4 regions of the Leclercia adecarboxylata genome follow, and region 2 is predicted to be linked to each of the others. Evidence: predicted binding sites of a transcription regulator. Region 2 holds the regulator's gene; each other region holds the start of a gene.
The links. Region 2 encodes CRP, which controls carbon source genes, mostly activating them, when cyclic AMP is high. Its sites were predicted from a motif close to ATGTGANNNNNNTCACAT; they were not measured.
Positions count from the first base shown of each region.

Region 1: FHN83_RS04370 (YfcZ/YiiS family protein) is a predicted target of CRP. The motif match lies at 2,035-2,052, and genes of this name have one in related genera.
Region 3: msrB (peptide-methionine (R)-S-oxide reductase MsrB) is a predicted target of CRP. The motif match lies at 1,869-1,886, and genes of this name have one in related genera.
Region 4: FHN83_RS11915 (PTS sugar transporter subunit IIB) is a predicted target of CRP. The motif match lies at 2,597-2,614, and genes of this name have one in related genera.

Region 1 covers NZ_CP040889.1:541,040-545,251, forward strand. Annotated here, with positions in the region: gene fadJ (fatty acid oxidation complex subunit alpha FadJ) at 1-180, opposite strand, end outside; gene fadI (acetyl-CoA C-acyltransferase FadI) at 180-1,490, opposite strand; gene FHN83_RS04370 (YfcZ/YiiS family protein) at 1,645-1,929, opposite strand; gene fadL (long-chain fatty acid transporter FadL) at 2,302-3,624, shown strand; gene mlaA (phospholipid-binding lipoprotein MlaA) at 3,674-4,212, opposite strand, start outside.
Region 2 covers NZ_CP040889.1:1,648,672-1,652,883, reverse strand. Annotated here, with positions in the region: gene FHN83_RS09725 (YccS/YhfK family putative transporter) at 1-1,838, opposite strand, end outside; gene crp (cAMP-activated global transcriptional regulator CRP) at 1,896-2,528, opposite strand; gene FHN83_RS09715 (OsmC family protein) at 2,839-3,243, shown strand; gene FHN83_RS09710 (phosphoribulokinase) at 3,312-4,181, opposite strand; gene FHN83_RS09705 (YheU family protein) at 4,212-4,212, opposite strand, start outside.
Region 3 covers NZ_CP040889.1:4,001,968-4,006,179, reverse strand. Annotated here, with positions in the region: gene FHN83_RS20875 (glycoside hydrolase family 18 protein) at 1-969, shown strand, start outside; gene FHN83_RS20870 (YeaC family protein) at 1,017-1,295, opposite strand; gene msrB (peptide-methionine (R)-S-oxide reductase MsrB) at 1,338-1,751, opposite strand; gene gapA (glyceraldehyde-3-phosphate dehydrogenase) at 2,093-3,088, shown strand; gene FHN83_RS20855 (D-hexose-6-phosphate mutarotase) at 3,164-4,048, shown strand; gene FHN83_RS20850 (aldo/keto reductase) at 4,090-4,212, opposite strand, start outside.
Region 4 covers NZ_CP040889.1:2,113,371-2,117,582, reverse strand. Annotated here, with positions in the region: gene FHN83_RS11935 (TetR/AcrR family transcriptional regulator) at 1-428, shown strand, start outside; gene FHN83_RS11930 (GNAT family N-acetyltransferase) at 425-844, opposite strand; gene FHN83_RS11925 (YicS family protein) at 1,167-1,463, shown strand; gene FHN83_RS11920 (LacI family DNA-binding transcriptional regulator) at 1,500-2,447, opposite strand; gene FHN83_RS11915 (PTS sugar transporter subunit IIB) at 2,742-3,056, shown strand; gene FHN83_RS11910 (PTS sugar transporter subunit IIC) at 3,069-4,212, shown strand, end outside.

The sequences.
Region 1 (4,212 bases), 1.1 Mb from region 2:
GGCCGAGATAAACACCAGCCCGCGCAGGTTTTTGTTTTCACGCACCTGCTTGAGGATGGCGCGAACCTGGCCGCCAAACTCCGCTTTCAGGGTATTCATCTTCTCGCCTGGCGCATCGATGGTGACCACCGCCACGTTGTCCAGACGCACGTGCAGGGTAAACGCCGTTGTCATCTCCATTATTCAGCCTCCAGAACCATTGCGGCACCCAGACCACCCGCCGCGCAGGCGGTGACCAGGCCAAAACCGCCGCCGCGACGGCGCAACTCATGCAGCGTCTGGGTGATCATCCTCGCCCCGGTCGCCGCAAAGGGGTGACCGTACGCAATGGAGCCCCCCAGCACGTTAAATTTGCTCTCATCCACTTCGCCAGTGGCATGGGCGCGGCCCAGCACGTCCCGGGCAAAGCGTTCGCTGGCCAGCAGTTGCACGTTGGCAAGGGTTTGCGCGGCAAAGGCTTCGTGCATGTCGATGAGCGTGAGATCGCCCATGGTAAGCCCGGCACGCTCAAGCGCCAGCGGCGTGGACCAGGCTGGCCCCAGCAGCATGTCCTGCCAGACATCAATGGCGGTGAAGGCGTAGCTGCGCAGATAGCCGAGCGGCTTCAGGCCCAGCTCTCTGGCGCGCGATTCGGTCATCAGGATCACCGCCGCCGCGCCGTCGGTTAACGGAGTGCTGTTCGCTGCGGTGACGGTGCCGTGTTTGCGGTCGAACGCCGGGCGCAGTTTTGCGTAATCCGCAAGCGTTGAGGTGCCGCGAATATTGTTATCCTGGCTGAGCGGCTCGCGGAATGGCGGCGTATAGGCCGTCATGACCTCGTCCGCCAGTTTGCCTTCCGCCCAGGCCTGAGCGGCGCGCTGGTGCGAGCGGTGTGCCAGGGCATCCTGCTGTTCACGGGTGATGCCGTAGGTTTTCGCCATCTGCTCGGCGGTATCGCCCATGCGCAAGCCGGTGGAATATTCCGCCACGCCTGGCGGCACAGGGAGTAAATCGCGCAGACGCAGGCGCGAAAACAGCGACAGGCGCTGCCCGGTGGTGCGGGCTTTGTTGACGTCCACCAGCACGCGGGCGAGCTTTTTGCTGACGCCAATCGGTAAAACGGACGAGGAGTCGGCGCCGCCAGCAATCCCGGCGCGAATGGTGCCGGTTATCAGGCTCTCCGCGACGTTTGCCACCGCCTGAAAGCTGGTGGCGCAGGCGCGACTCACGCTGTAGGCATCGGTGTGCACGTTCATCCCGGTGCCCAGCACGATTTCACGGGCGATATTGGGCGCTTCCGGCATTTGCACTACCTGGCCAAAGACCAGCTGTTCAATGACTTCGGGAGGAATTTCACTGCGAGCCAGTAACTCTCCTACGACCATTTTCCCCAGATCGACGGCAGGAATGCCATGAAACGCCGTCGCCTGACGGGCAAACGGCGTACGTAATCCACTGACAATGGCAATGCGATCGCCCTGACGGGTGATTAGCGGTAATGCCTGACTCATAACGCTCCCCTGTGAATAACAAATGCGCAAAGTGGTCTGACCTGATAACAGTCTTAACCAAATTTTTACATTAGCCAATCAGGGAGAAGAAAAATTGCGAGCGAACACACAGAGAGCAAACGAAACGCCTCCGGGAAGGAGGCGTTGAAAGGAATTAGCGCAGACCGAGTTGAAAAATCAGGGATTCTGCTTCGCAGCTGAACACGAAGTCGATGTCCAGGCGAACCCCGCCTTCCACGTCGGTGAAGGTGGAATTAATTTCGCACGGTTCAGACTCCACGCCGCGGGCTTTTTCGGTCAGGGCAGCCAGCGTCTCTTCGGCGTCGGCACGACTGGCGAACTCACGGCTGTAAGAGGCGGTGCAATCCGTGTTGTCCACGATGGTGCCCACATCCATACAGCAGCAAACCGGGGTTTCATCAGCACTGCATTTACTCATAGTAGATTTCCTCTGAATTCGCGCACGGCGCGAGAATAAACACGATGCTGATATTTTACGCCCCGGGCGGGGGTGGCTCCAGTTGTTAATGGCCGAAAACCGGGTAAGTGAGCAATATCACAAGTAAAAATGATCTAAAACAAAAATCACCCATTCGGAGGAAGCGAACTGGTCACAATTTTGCCACCCAGATCCCGTTTCGAAAAACATATCAGTAAATATTCACAAACACTCTTGCAACATTCTATCTGGTCAGACCTATACTCTCGCCACTGGTCTGATTTCTAAGTGTTACCACAGACCCTACACTTCGCGCTCCTGTTACGGTATGTAACAAATATTGCATAAAAATAACTCAATGAGGTTATGGTCATGAGCCAGAAAACCCTGTTCAAAAAAACTGCGCTGGCAGTCGCAGTGGCAATCGTCTCCACCTCCGCCTGGTCAGCGGGATTCCAGCTTAACGAGTTCTCTTCCTCAGGCCTGGGCCGTGCCTATTCCGGGGAAGGCGCCATTGCTGATGACGCCGGGAACGCGAGCCGTAACCCTGCCCTGATCATGATGTTTGATCGTCCAACCTTCTCCGCAGGTGCCATTTTTGTTGACCCTGATGTAGATATCTCCGGACGCTCTCCAACGGGCGCAAGCCTGAATGCGAGTAATATCGCGCCAACAGCATGGGTTCCAAACCTGCACTTCGTCGCGCCAATCAATGACCAATTTGGCTGGGGCGCGTCCGTTACCTCTAACTACGGACTGGCGACCGAGTTCAATAACAACTACGCGGCAGGAGCGTACGGCGGTACAACCGACCTGGAAACCCTCAACCTGAACCTGAGCGGTGCTTATCGCCTGGATAATCACTGGAGTTTCGGTGTTGGGTTTGATGCTGTGTATGCAAAAGCGAAAATTGAGCGCTACGCGGGTGACCTGGGTCGCATCGTCGCAGGGTCCGGCGCATTACCTCCGGCTCTGGCACGTCAGGTCGCCGGGATCCAGGGAGACACCCAGATTGCCTATCTGAAGGGTGATGAGTGGGGCTTTGGCTGGAATGCCGGTATTCTGTATGAAATCGACAAGAACAACCGGTATGGCTTTACCTACCGCTCTGAAGTAAAAATCGATTTCGATGGCGACTATAAGAGCAGCCTGCCTTCAGCTTACAACCAGATCCTGGGCAACTTTGGTCTGCCAATGGGGACCGATGGCCGCACCACTGGCGGTTCTCTGACCCTGAATTTACCTGAGATGTGGGAACTGTCCGGCTACAACAGAGTCGCACCGCAATGGGCTATCCACTATAGCCTGACCTACACAAGCTGGAGCCAGTTCCAGGAGCTGAAAGCGACTAACAGCGGCGGTGATACGCTTTTCTATAAAGATGAAAGCTTTAAAGACGCGTACCGCATCGCGCTGGGTACCACCTACTATATGGATGATAACTGGACGTTCCGTACCGGTATTGCCTTCGATGACAGCCCGGTTCCGGCAGACAAACGTTCTATCTCCATTCCGGATCAGGATCGCTTCTGGCTGAGCGCCGGTGCAACCTACGCATTCAACAAAGATGCCTCAATCGATGCGGGTGTCTCTTATATGCACGGTCAGAAAGTATCGTTCCAGGAAGGTCCGTATGAGTTCTCTTCTGAAGGTAAAGCCTGGCTGTATGGCATGAACTTCAACTACGCGTTCTAATCACATCACGATTAAAAAAGGTGAGCCTTCTGGGCTCACCTTTTCTTTTTTATTCCGCATCAATCTCGGAGAGTTCGTTTTCGATCGCTTTCGCGTTCGGATTCTCTTCCGGTTTCAGCTTGCCGCCATTAGCAATGAAGTCGTGGTTCTGGAAGTAGGCCTCACGCACCATGAGATACGGATCGGAGGACTGACGCAGCAGACCGTCGGAATCCAGCAGCTGCGCGCGCGTCTCTACCCCTTCCAGCGTCCATTTACCCACCGACAGCGGCCAGGTCAGCCATGACAGCACCGGATAGAGCGTATCGACCATGTCGCCGCCATCGTCACGCAGCGTGAAGCTACCGTAGAACGGCAGGTGCACGTACGGGCCGTAACCCACATTGTAATGACCCAGGGTACTACCGAAACGGTGCGGCTGCTCGCGCTGCAGCTTCGGATTCGCCATCCCGGCAACGTCAATAAAGCCGCCCATCCCTAACAGGGTGTTGAGGAAGAATCGGGTGAAGTGGACCATCCCCTGATAAGGATCGCCCTGCAGGAAGTAGTTCGCCATGACCGCAGGCTCTTCGAGGTTGCTGGTAAAGT
Region 2 (4,212 bases):
TGCAAATACCGCTGCGCCAGATCGGGCGTCAGCATCGTATGTTCCCGCGCCAGCGTCGTCATCGCATTGATATGTTCGACGATAAACTGGCTGTGCGTCACCCACAGCCGCATATCCGCCAGATAGGCTGAATTGAAGCCCGGCTCCTGCATCGCCTGATTCAGGGAGTTGAACAGCGCGTTGTGCGCCTGGTTAACCTTCATGCGCTGCCACGCCAGCGGTGTGGGTTGCGGATCGTCGCTGAGGATCAGGCGGATGGCCTCCTGATCGGCCTCCAGCGCGTCGTGGGCGTTCTGGCGCAGCAGCCCGCTTTGCCATTGCGGCCACAGCCATACCATCCCGCCGAAAGCGATTAAACAGCCAATCAGGGTGTCGGCCAGTCGGGCGATAATAAACTGCTCCCCGTTCAGCGTGATCAGCTGAAGGGTGTACACGGCGGTCACCGTGAAGCCCACCGTCGCCCAGCCGTAGTTCTTACGAATGAACAGATAACTTACCAGGGTGACCATCAGCATCCCCGTCAGGGTGTAGCCTTCCGGAACGTGGAAGTGCAGGGTAACGCCGGCAATAACCAGCCCCGCCAGGGTACCGGCCGCCCGGTGGAGAATGCGTACCCGCGTGGCGCTGTAGCCGTTTTGCGTCACCAGCAGGACGGTCATTAAGATCCAGTAAGGCTTAGGCAGATGCAGCGCCACGCCCATCAGGCTGGCGATACTCAGCATCACGCTGATGCGGGCCGCATTGCGCAGGGCGGCAGATTTAAGCGACAGATAGCTTCTCAGGGCGGGGATCAGCGGCAGGCGCTTCTGCTTGTCCGCCATCAGATCGCGCGGATAGAGCGGACGCTGGGTGCGGAGCACGCGGGCAATCCGGCTGAAGTGCCATGCGCAGAACTGACCCACCGGGTTATCCGGGTGCTGGCGGGCGATTTTTTCCAGCGCGCCAAGCTGCTTGTCCATGTTGAAGCGGGTGGGATAGCGATGATAGAGAATGTCATCCGCCAGCACGCGCAGACGGGCGGCGACGGTCAGGGCGTTCCAGCGGATCACCGCTTCGGCGTGGCTGCGCTCCACCAGCGTTTGCACCTCCTTCGGATGATGCAGGCTGACGGAGATGTGCTCCTGCAGATCCAGACCCACCTGGAAGGTACGCAGCAGCCGCTTGTATTCATGATTTTTGTTCGCGGCAAGCATGTGCAACTGCTGATAACACTGGCTAATCAGGTCGACCACCTTCTGCTGGCGGGCCAGCAGCGGCGGTAACGATTTTTCAGGGTCGGTATGCTGGGTCAGCAGGGTGTATTTGGCTTCGCAGTAATCGGCCAGTTGGCGGTAGAGCACGCTCAGGGATTCACGCAACGGCTGCTCGCGCCACATCCAGAACCAGAACCAGTTGAACAGCCCGTACCACAGGGTGCCCAGCGCGTAGATGAGCAGCGGCGCCCAGATCGGCATATTTCCCGCCAGGCTCAGGGTAAAGATGGCGGCAATCAGCGAGGCGGGCAGCAGGCGGGCATGCAGGGCGCTGATCTCTGCCGTGACCCCTAACGTCATCGCCAGCACCGTCAGAATGAGGGGCAACGGTATATCGCGCGCCAGCAACAGCTGCACGGCCAGGCTACAGCCGGCAAACAGCGAGCCGCCAATAATCAGGCGTTTAAAAAAGCGTTTATGGGGCGTGTCGAGGCCAGCAATGTTGCAGCAGGCGGGGACGAGGGAGAACAGCAGACCGTATTGCAGATAACCGAGAACTAAACCCACAGCCACAGGGAGACACAACACCAGGGTTTGCCGCAGTGCGTAGTTAACTTCCGGGTGATAGATGAGCCTGCGCCACATGGGTGAGAGAGACAAAAACGGCGTGTCATCGTGCGATGCCACGCCGTCTGAGTGGAATTAACGTGTTCCGTAAACCACGATGGTTTTACCGTGGGCGGAAATCAGGTTCTGATCTTCCAGCATTTTCAGAATACGGCCCACCGTCTCACGAGAACATCCGACGATCTGACCAATTTCCTGACGGGTGATTTTAATTTGCATACCGTCCGGGTGGGTCATGGCGTCTGGCTGTTTCGCCAGGTTCAGCAGAGTCTGAGCGATACGGCCCGTCACGTCCAGGAAGGCGAGGTTGCCCACTTTCTCGGAAGTGACCTGCAGACGGCGAGCCATCTGCGAAGAGAGGCGCATCAGGATATCCGGGTTAACCTGGATCAGCTGGCGGAATTTCTTATAAGAGATCTCAGCCACTTCACACGCGGTTTTCGCACGGACCCAGGCGCTACGCTCCTGACCTTCTTCAAACAGGCCCAGTTCACCGATAAAGTCTCCCTGATTCAGGTAAGAGAGGATCATCTCTTTGCCTTCTTCATCTTTGATCAGCACTGCTACTGAGCCTTTGACGATGTAATACAACGTTTCCGCTTTTTCACCCTGGTGAATCAGCGTGCTCTTCGATGGGTACTTATGAATATGGCAATGAGACAAGAACCATTCGAGAGTCGGGTCTGTTTGCGGTTTGCCAAGCACCATGCGCTGTTATCCTCTGTTATAAGCTGTCTCCAGAGTCTGGCTGTGTACCTGTACTCTGGGGGTTGCAATCGAATTCTTCCCCCTGCCTGGGGAGCGGCTGTCACAATAATTAGCAGCCTGTAATGTGTGATGTCCTCTGCATACATGTGTAACGTCAATGTATTACTGTAGCATCTCGACTGTTTTAGCATAGGTTTTGCCGCGTGTCTCCTGGTGTCTCGCTTCAGCTTGATGCAGGTCGACTTCCGTTGCCAGAATTGTTACTGGCGCGTAATCTGACAGGAAAAATGCAATCCTGGAGTTAATAAAAATGCAAGCACGTGTGAAATGGGTTGAAGGGTTAACCTTTCTCGGTGAGTCTGCCTCGGGCCACCAGATACTGATGGATGGCAACTCCGGTGACAAAGCGCCAAGTCCGATGGAAGTGGTTCTGATGGCGGCGGGTGGATGCAGCGCAATCGACGTGGTATCGATTCTGCAAAAAGGCCGTCACGACGTGACTGACTGCGAAGTAAAGCTGACCTCAGAACGCCGGGATGAAGCGCCGCGCCTGTTTACCCATATCAATCTTCACTTCGTGGTGACCGGCAAAGAGCTGAAAGACGCTGCGGTCTCCCGCGCGGTGGATCTCTCTGCGGAGAAGTACTGCTCCGTGGCGCTGATGCTGGAAAAAGCGGTCAAAATTACCCATTCGTATGAAGTGATCGAGGCATAAGCTTGTGGGGCATCGTGCGGTCTGATGCCCTCACCCCGACCCTCTCCCACAGGGAGAGGGAGAACAGATTAAGCGATCTTCTTGCCTTCCATCAGCCGCTGCACCAGCGGCGTCATGATTAACTCCATCGCCAGCCCCATCTTGCCGCCCGGCACCACCAGCGTATTCATGTGCGAAATAAACGAGCCCTGCAGCATCGCCAGCAGCCAGGGGTAATCGATCTCGTCCAGATTGCGGAAATGGATCACCACAAAGCTCTCGTCCAGCGAAGGGATGGCTTTTGCCGCAAACGGGTTCGAGGTGTCCACGGTCGGGACGCGCTGAAAGTTAATATGGGTGCGGGAAAACTGCGGCGTGAGGAAGTTAATGTAATCCTCCATGGAGCGAACCACGGAATCCATCACCGCTTCACGGGAGTGGCCGCGCTCGCTGGTATCCCGCGTCAGCTTCTGGATCCACTCCAGGTTAACGATAGGCACCACGCCCACCAGCAGATCGACATGGCGCGCCACGTCGTGTTGCGGCGTGACGACCCCGCCGTGCAGACCTTCATAAAACAGCACGTCGGTGGGTTCCGGCAGCGGCTGCCAGGGAGTAAAGGTACCCGGCACCTGGTTCCACGGCACCGCTTCGTCATAGGTATGCAGGTATTTGCGCGACTGGCCGGTCCCGCTGCGTCCGTATTCCGCGAAGGTCTGCTCCAGCATGCCAAAGTCGTTGGCATCGGGGCCAAAGTAGCTGATATGTTTGCCGAGATCGCGCGCTTTGCGGATTGCCATATCCATCTCAGGACGGGTGTAGCGGTGAAAGCTGTCGCCCTCTACCTCTGCAGCACGCAGATGCAGTTGCGAGAAGATCTTACGGAAGGCGAGGCTGGTGGTGGTGGTGCCTGCACCACTCGACCCTGTAACGGCAATAACCGGATGTCTGGCGGACATAGCAACTCCCTGAGTGGAAAGAGTGTGCGAT
Region 3 (4,212 bases), 2.4 Mb from region 2:
CCTGTCCTGCGTAAGCAGAACCCCAACCTTAAGGTGCTGCTCTCCGTCGGCGGCTGGGGCGCTCGTGGTTTCTCGGGTGCAGCATCAACCCCGGAGACCCGGGCGGTGTTCATCCGCTCCGCCGACGCTATCGTTGAGAAATACGGACTTGATGGGATCGATCTGGACTGGGAGTATCCGGTCAACGGCGCGTGGGGACTGGTCGCCAGCAAGCCTGAAGATCGGGCTAACTTTACCGCACTGCTGAAAGAGCTGCGTGCCGCGTTCGGCGATAAAAAACTGGTGACCATCGCCGTTGGTGCCAATGCAGAAAGTCCGAAAAGCTGGGTGGACGTGAAAGCGGTGGCCCCGCAGCTCGATTACATCAACCTGATGACCTACGACATGGCGTACGGCACTCAGTACTTCAACGCCAACCTGTATGACTCCAGCGCCTGGCCGACCGTTGCCGCCGCGGATAAATACAGCGTCGATTTTGTGGTGAACAACTATCTGGCCGCCGGGCTGAAACCGCAGCAGATGAACCTGGGCATCGGTTTTTATGGGCGCGTGCCGAAGCGCGCCGTTGAGCCGGGCATCGACTGGAGCAAAGCTGATGCACAGAAAAATCCCGCAACGCAGCCTTACTTCAGCGCACAGCAGATCGAACTGTTCAAATCCCTGGGCTACGATCTGACCAAAGATACCTACGTGAAGTACAACGATATCGTGAAGACGTTTTTAAACGATCCGCAGAAACGCTTTACGGAGCAGTGGGACGATGAGGCCAAAGTGCCGTGGTTATCGGTGAAGTCTGATGATGGCAAGCCGCTGTTCGCCCTGTCGTATGAAAACCCGCGCTCGGTGGCGATCAAAGCGGACTACATCAAAGAGAAAGGACTGGCAGGCGCCATGTTCTGGGAGTACGGCGCGGATGATAATAACCAGCTGGCGAAGCAGTTAGCTGACTCGCTGGGGATCAAACACTAGCGGCATCAAAAAGGCCCGGTGAGAGGATCGCCGGGCCGCAGTCGCCATCAATGCATTTTCAGCGTCGCGATGGATTTCGGCGCAATACCAAAATCTTCTTTCAGCTGCTGTTTGCTCTTCATCACCATCTGTCCCTGGGTGTCGATGGTCATGTGCTGCGCGTCGGTGTTATTGCGCGCCTGCCACAGCATCACCAGCTGCAGACAGTTCTCTTTCTGCTCCGGGGTCAGCGCCACGCCATCGGCCCATTTGCCCAGCTCAACCGCCGTGACCAGACGCTGATAAACTTCCGGCGTCATGCCGTTAATCATCTCTTCAATGTTCATGTTTTATCCTGAGGTGAAGGAATAATTTGCTGAATCGATTTTTCAGCCTTTGGTCTGGTCGCCGTTCTGGTCATCGGTGAAGCTTAATGAGGCGGAATTGACGCAAAAACGCTCCCCTGTCGGCTGAGGGCCATCCGGGAAGACGTGACCGAGATGCGCGTCACAGTTTCCACAGCGGATCTCAATGCGCTCCATACCGTGGCTGGTGTCCTTCAGATAATGAATCGCCTCTTCACTGACCGGTTCATAGAAGCTCGGCCAGCCGCAGCCAGAATCGTATTTGCTCTGGGAGTTAAACAGGGCGGCGTCACACACCAGGCAGTGGTAAACACCATCCCGCTTATTATGCAGCAGACGCCCGGTAAACGGGGGTTCCGTACCGTGGTGCTGGGTTACGTAGAACTGCATTTCTGTGAGGTTTTTTTTCAGTTCATCGGAGTTATGTTGATTCGACATAGGCTTACATCTCGCAGTTGAAACAGACTACTTTTACCGTCGATTCTAACAAAACATTAACACTGAAGTATGAACTTTTGTTCTAAACTTACTCGTTGCGCAGAGGTGCTCAGACAAATGTGATCCAGTCCACGTTTTTATGTGGGCAGCCCTTTAAAATTCCGTGCGCAGGCCCCATATGGGTGCTAGCTCCAAGGGAATGTGAGGTAGGTCAATCGAGCAAAGCTAGTGCGAAGGATTGATTTGTCGCAATGATTGACACGATTCCGCTTGACGCTGCGTAAGGTTTTTGTAATTTTACACGCAACCTTTTATTCACTAACAAATAGCTGGTGGAATATATGACTATCAAAGTAGGTATCAACGGTTTTGGCCGTATCGGCCGTATTGTTTTCCGTGCTGCTCAGGAACGTTCTGACATCGAAATCGTTGGTATCAACGATCTGTTAGACGCTGAATACATGGCGTACATGCTGAAGTACGACTCAACTCACGGTCGTTTCAACGGCACCGTTGAAGTGAAAGACGGCCACCTGGTTGTCAACGGCAAAACCATCCGTGTTACTGCTGAAAAAGATCCAGCTAACCTGAAGTGGGGCGAAATCGGTGTTGACGTTGTTGCTGAAGCAACCGGTATCTTCCTGACTGACGAAACTGCGCGTAAGCACATCACCGCTGGCGCGAAAAAAGTTGTTCTGACTGGTCCATCCAAAGACAACACCCCAATGTTCGTTAAAGGCGCTAACTTCGAGAAGTATGCTGGCCAGGACATCGTTTCCAACGCATCCTGCACCACTAACTGCCTGGCGCCACTGGCTAAAGTTATCAACGACAACTTCGGTATCGTTGAAGGCCTGATGACCACCGTTCACGCTACCACCGCAACTCAGAAAACCGTTGATGGCCCGTCTCACAAAGACTGGCGCGGCGGCCGCGGCGCAGCTCAGAACATCATCCCTTCTTCTACCGGTGCTGCTAAAGCAGTAGGCGTAGTTCTGCCAGAACTGAACGGCAAACTGACTGGTATGGCGTTCCGCGTTCCTACTCCAAACGTATCTGTTGTTGACCTGACCGTTCGTCTGGAAAAAGCAGCAAGCTACGAAGAAATCAAGAAAGCAATCAAAGCGGCTTCTGAAGGCGCAATGAAAGGCGTTCTGGGTTACACCGAAGACGACGTTGTTTCTACCGATTTCAACGGCGAAATCTGCACTTCCGTGTTCGATGCTAAAGCAGGTATCGCACTGAACGACAACTTCGTGAAACTGGTTTCCTGGTACGACAACGAAACCGGCTACTCTAACAAAGTTCTGGACCTGATCGCTCACATCTCCAAATAAGTGAGATGAGAAACTGATCCAAAAAGGCGACCTCGGTCGCCTTTTTTTATGGCATTAAAGACAGAGGATTGCGTAATGATTAAAACAATTTTTGCACTTCCGGTAGTCGAACAGCTTACCCCTGTGCTTTCCCGCCGTCAGATTGACGATGTTGAAGTGATTGTGGTCGAACATCCGCAGGTTCAGGCTTCCGTTGCCCTGCAGGGCGCGCACCTGCTCTCCTGGCAGCCGGAGGGCGAAGTGGAAGCCCTGTGGCTGAGCGATATCACCTCGTTCAAAAAAGGCGCCGCTATTCGCGGTGGCGTGCCGATCTGCTGGCCGTGGTTTGGCCCGGCCGCTCAGCAGGGGCTGCCGTCACACGGTTTTGCCCGCAACCTGCCGTGGACGCTGAAAGCGCACAACGAAGATGAATCCGGCGTGGTGTTGACCTTTGAACTGCAAAGCGATGACGAGACGCGCAAACTCTGGCCGCACGACTTCACCCTGTACGCGCGCTTTAAGCTGGGTAAAACCTGTGAGATCGAACTGGAAGCGCACGGTGAATTTGAAACCACCTCTGCCCTGCACACCTACTTCAACGTCGGCGACATCGCTGCCGTCACCGTGAACGGCCTTGGCGATACCTTTATCGACAAGGTGGATAATGCGAAAGAGGGCCGACTGACCGACGGCGCGCAGACCTTCCCGGATCGTACCGACCGCGTCTATCTGAACCCGGAAGCCTGTAGCGTTATCGAAGATACCGCCCTGAACCGCGCGATTGAAGTTATCCATCACCATCACAGCAACGTGGTTGGCTGGAACCCTGGTCCGGCGCTCTCCGTCAGCATGGGTGATGTTCCGGATGACGGGTATAAAACCTTCGTCTGCGTGGAAACCGCCTGCGTCAGCGAACCGCAAAAAGCGACGGAAGATAAACCTACCCGTCTGGGACAAACCATTCACATCGTGAAGCGTTAATCCCTGCTCTTGCCCTCTCATGCTGAGAGGGCATTTCGTTGTCACACCACGTCCAACGGCGTTTTCTGCTGCGGTGCCGGGAAGGCCGCATCCAGCTGCTGCAAGGCTTCTGCTGAGAGTGAAATCTCCAGCGCCCCCGCATTCTCCTCCACGTGCGCTATCGA
Region 4 (4,212 bases), 460 kb from region 2:
CAATGATCGAGGAGCGCTTTTTGCCGCTGCGCAGCGCCATCGCCACGCTTTTCAGCGCCCACCCGGACGATCCGGTGACTGCCCTAACGTTAATGGTTGAAAAGCTGGCCGAACTGGCCGTGGAACACCACTGGTTCGCACCGCTGTGGATGCAGGAGGTGATTGGTGAAATGCCGGTGCTGCGTGCGCATCTGCAGGCCCGGTTTGGCGATGAGAAATATCAGGCGACGCTCGAAACCGTCGCCCGCTGGCAGCAGGAGGGCAAACTGAACCGCGACCTGGCGCCGGAGCTGCTGTTCACCACCCTGTTAAGCCTGGTGCTGGTGCCCTTTTCGCGGATGCGCAATGACGAGAGGTTACGCGTCCTCTCGCCTGAGCAGATCGTACGTCATGCGCTGGCGGTGATCGGTAGCGGTATTGGCGCTTAAAGCGCCTTCGACAGGTAATGGCTCTGTATTCCCTCGTACGGAAAATCTTCCAGCGTCATGGTCACCTGATAGCCCTGCTTTTCATAAAACGGACGCGCCTGGAAACTGAAGGTATCCACCAGCGCATGCCGGCATCCCTGTTTCCGCGCTTCGTCTTCGGCGACCTGCATCAGCTGGCCCCCAAGCCCGTTGCCGCGTATTTCGTCGCTAACCCACAGATATTTAATGTTCAGCCACTCGCCCTGACGGTTGCCGATCAGACCCCCGCGCATTTTTCCGTTCTCATCACGGGCATAAACGGCGATATCACTCGCCACGCGGGAGAAACTAATAAACTGGCTGTTATAGATCCGCAGTCCCTGCAGTAACTCTTCCTGTTCATGTTCAGTAATGGTGTCGGTAATACTCAGTTGCATATCATTCCCCCGTTACGTTGCACATCGACTATCGCACACTGAGCCCAGGATACAATCGCTAAATTCTGGCGTTGTGCTGGCAAAAAAATGTAAGTGCAATCAACGTAAAACCCCCTTTGCGAGCAGCATCACCCTTTGTTCGCTGTCCGTCCCCCGCCGTCACAAATTTTTCTTCCGGGCTTGCCTGTACCCCAAATTCTGCGGCTACGCTTAGTCGTACCCCTGCGCAACTATTGGCAAAATTAATACTTTCGGCTTGGGTCGCAAAGGCGGATGTAACGATATATTTCATAAACGTGTGTGTTTTTTTCCGGAGGTTTCCATGAAGTCAGCGCACCTGTTTTGCCTCATCGTCTGCCTGCTTTTCGCCGCCTTCGTTCATGCTCAGGAGATGAACGACCCGGTAAAATTAGAGCAGATGAAACAGGCGGTTTTAAAGGATGTGAAGAAAGCCTGTTCCCCGCAACGCAAGCAAACCGATAAAGAGTGGCAGGCGATGATCATGGCTTCTGAGGCGAATCAGATGCTGGTCAAAAACGCGGTGGTGGCGATGGAGCGGAACAATCAGGAAGGTTACTGGGATGCCGTCAATCAGGTGGACTGCATGGAGGATTACTGATTACGCATAAAGGGGCCATTAAGCCCCCTTAGTTTTTTAGCGCCGCACATCCGGAATAATTAAATCCCCGCGCAGCACATACGACCCGAGCATCTGGGTCTTCTCATTCAGCCAGCTGACGATCCGTGCCGCCATGGCATCCATCGAGTACTCAATCGCCGGAATGGTCGGAATACCCGGCAGATGCAGCGATCCCGCAAGGCTGAACACCATGATGTCCCCCGGTACGGACCGGTTGAAAGCCTGCAGCTGCGGGATCACCCGCTGTGCTTCCTGCTCGTCGGCCACCAGTAAGGCGTTGAAATTGACCGTACTGGCGTTGTTGAGCAGCTCCTGCAGCGCCACGGAGGAGGAGGTGGCGTCCATAAAGACCAGGTTGCGATTAAACGGCAGGAAGTTTTTCTCCAGCCCATGCTTGTAGCCCAGCAGCACCTGATCGGCAAAACCGCTGCCGTGCGGGTGGATCAGGGCAATCTGACGGCGCCCCTGGCTGGCGAGAAAGTTACAGGCGGTTTCCGCGGCAAAAGCATGGTCGTACTGGATGCTGTTGACGTTGTTGGTTTCCATGCAGTCCACCAGGATGACGTTCTCCTGATCGATGTGCAGCGGGAAACGGGCGCCGATAATCAGAATGTCATCGCATAACCCGCAGGAGAGCTCTTCCAGCGCGTTCATGACGTCGGCTTTGGAATTGGCGAAGCGAAGCAGCAGGTGCTTCTGGTGCTGGCTGAGATGTTTTTCCAGCGCGTACAGATAACCGGTGGTCTGATTAATGTTGTCCTGGGCGCAGATCACCCCGATACAGCCGGTTGACTGGCTGAGCAGCGACTGGGCAATCACGTTTGGCCGATAGTTCAGCTCTTCCACTGCTTTCAGTACGGCCTGGCGGCTGGCTTCCTTCACGCCGCGCGACCCGCTCAACACCCGTGATACCGTGGCTTTAGACACCCCGGCCAGACGTGATACATCGTTGATTGTAGACATCTTTTTCCCCTGACAGGTCTCTCCTGGCCCCTGTAATTCCCGATCCCACTTCGGCTCATATTATAGCCATTCAGGAGTATATCTGTTTCCGTTTTCCATGGAAACCGATTTTCCGTTTCCACTCTAACTGATGCAAAAGCAGCCAAAATATGTGACCCAAATCCGATTAACAGGCCCCATAAGTAATGGATCTTGATGGCTGTCACACTTCTGTCTTATATGGATGGAAACCGGTTTCCATATGTTATCCAATCATCTCCGCAATAACTATTTACATTTTGAGGATGGTTGTCGATGTTCAAGATTATGCTGTGCTGTTCTGCCGGGATGTCCACCAGTCTGCTGGTACGGAAAATGGTCGAAGCCGCGGACGAACGCGGTTTACCTGTCAAAATCGATGCTTACGGTGTTGCAGAATTTGATACACAGTTTCCGCAATACCAGGTCGTGCTTCTCGGACCGCAAGTCAAATACATGTTAAAAACGCTCTCAGACAAGGCTGCTACGCAAGGTGTGCCGGTACAAGCCATTGATATGATGGACTACGGTATGCAACGTGGTGATAAGGTGCTGGACTATGCTCTGTCGCTCATTGAAGCGGCACACTAAGAAGGTGTTCTCATGAGTTCGTTATATCAATCTATGGTTGCCGTCATTGAGCAGTCCATCGCGCCGCTGGCGGGCAAGCTGGGCCAGCAGAAGTACGTGATTGCCATCCGCGACGGTTTTACCGCCGCGCTGCCGTTCATGATCATCGGCTCGTTTATGCTGGTGTTCATCTTCCCGCCGTTCTCCGCGGATACCACCAACAGCTTTGCCCGCGGCTGGCTGGACTTTTCTGAGACCTACCGTGAACAGCTGATGCTGCCGTTTAACCTCAGCATGGGCGTGATGACCTTCTTTATCTCCGTGGGCATTGGTGCGAGCCTCGGGCGTCAGTTTAACCTGGATCCGGTGATGTCCGGCCTGCTGGCGTTTATGGCGTTCCTGCTGGTGGCCGCCCCGTATGCCGACGGCAAAATCTCCACCCAGTATCTGTCGGGCCAGGGGATCTTCACCGCGCTTATCACCTCTATCTATGCCACCCGCGTTTACGCGTGGCTGAAGGATCACAAAGTCACCATCCGTCTGCCGAAGGAAGTGCCGACCGGCGTGGCGCGTTCGTTTGAGATCCTGATCCCGGTCGTGGTCATTATCGGTACCCTGCACCCGCTGAACCTGTTTATCGAAGCCCAGACCGGTATGATCATCCCGCAGGCGATTATGCACCTGCTGGAGCCGCTGGTTTCCGCTTCGGATTCCCTGCCCGCTATCCTGCTCTCCGTGCTGCTGTGCCAGATCTTCTGGTTCGCTGGCATCCACGGCGCGCTGATCGTGACCGGGATTATGAACCCATTCTGGATGGCTAACCTCTCCGCCAACCAGGCCGCGCTGGCTGCCGGCGCTGCGCTGCCGCACGTCTATCTGCAGGGCTTCTGGGACCACTACCTGCTGATCGGCGGCGTTGGCTCTACCCTGCCGCTGGCCTTCCTGCTGCTGCGTAGCCGCGTAACGCACCTGCGTACCATTGGTAAAATGGGCGTGGTGCCAAGTTTCTTTAACATCAACGAGCCTATTCTGTTCGGTGCGCCGATCATCATGAACCCGATGCTGTTTATTCCGTTCGTGTTCGTTCCGATGATCAACGCTTGTCTGGCGTATACCGCCACCAAACTCGGCTGGCTGGCACAGGTTGTGTCGCTGACGCCGTGGACGACCCCGGCTC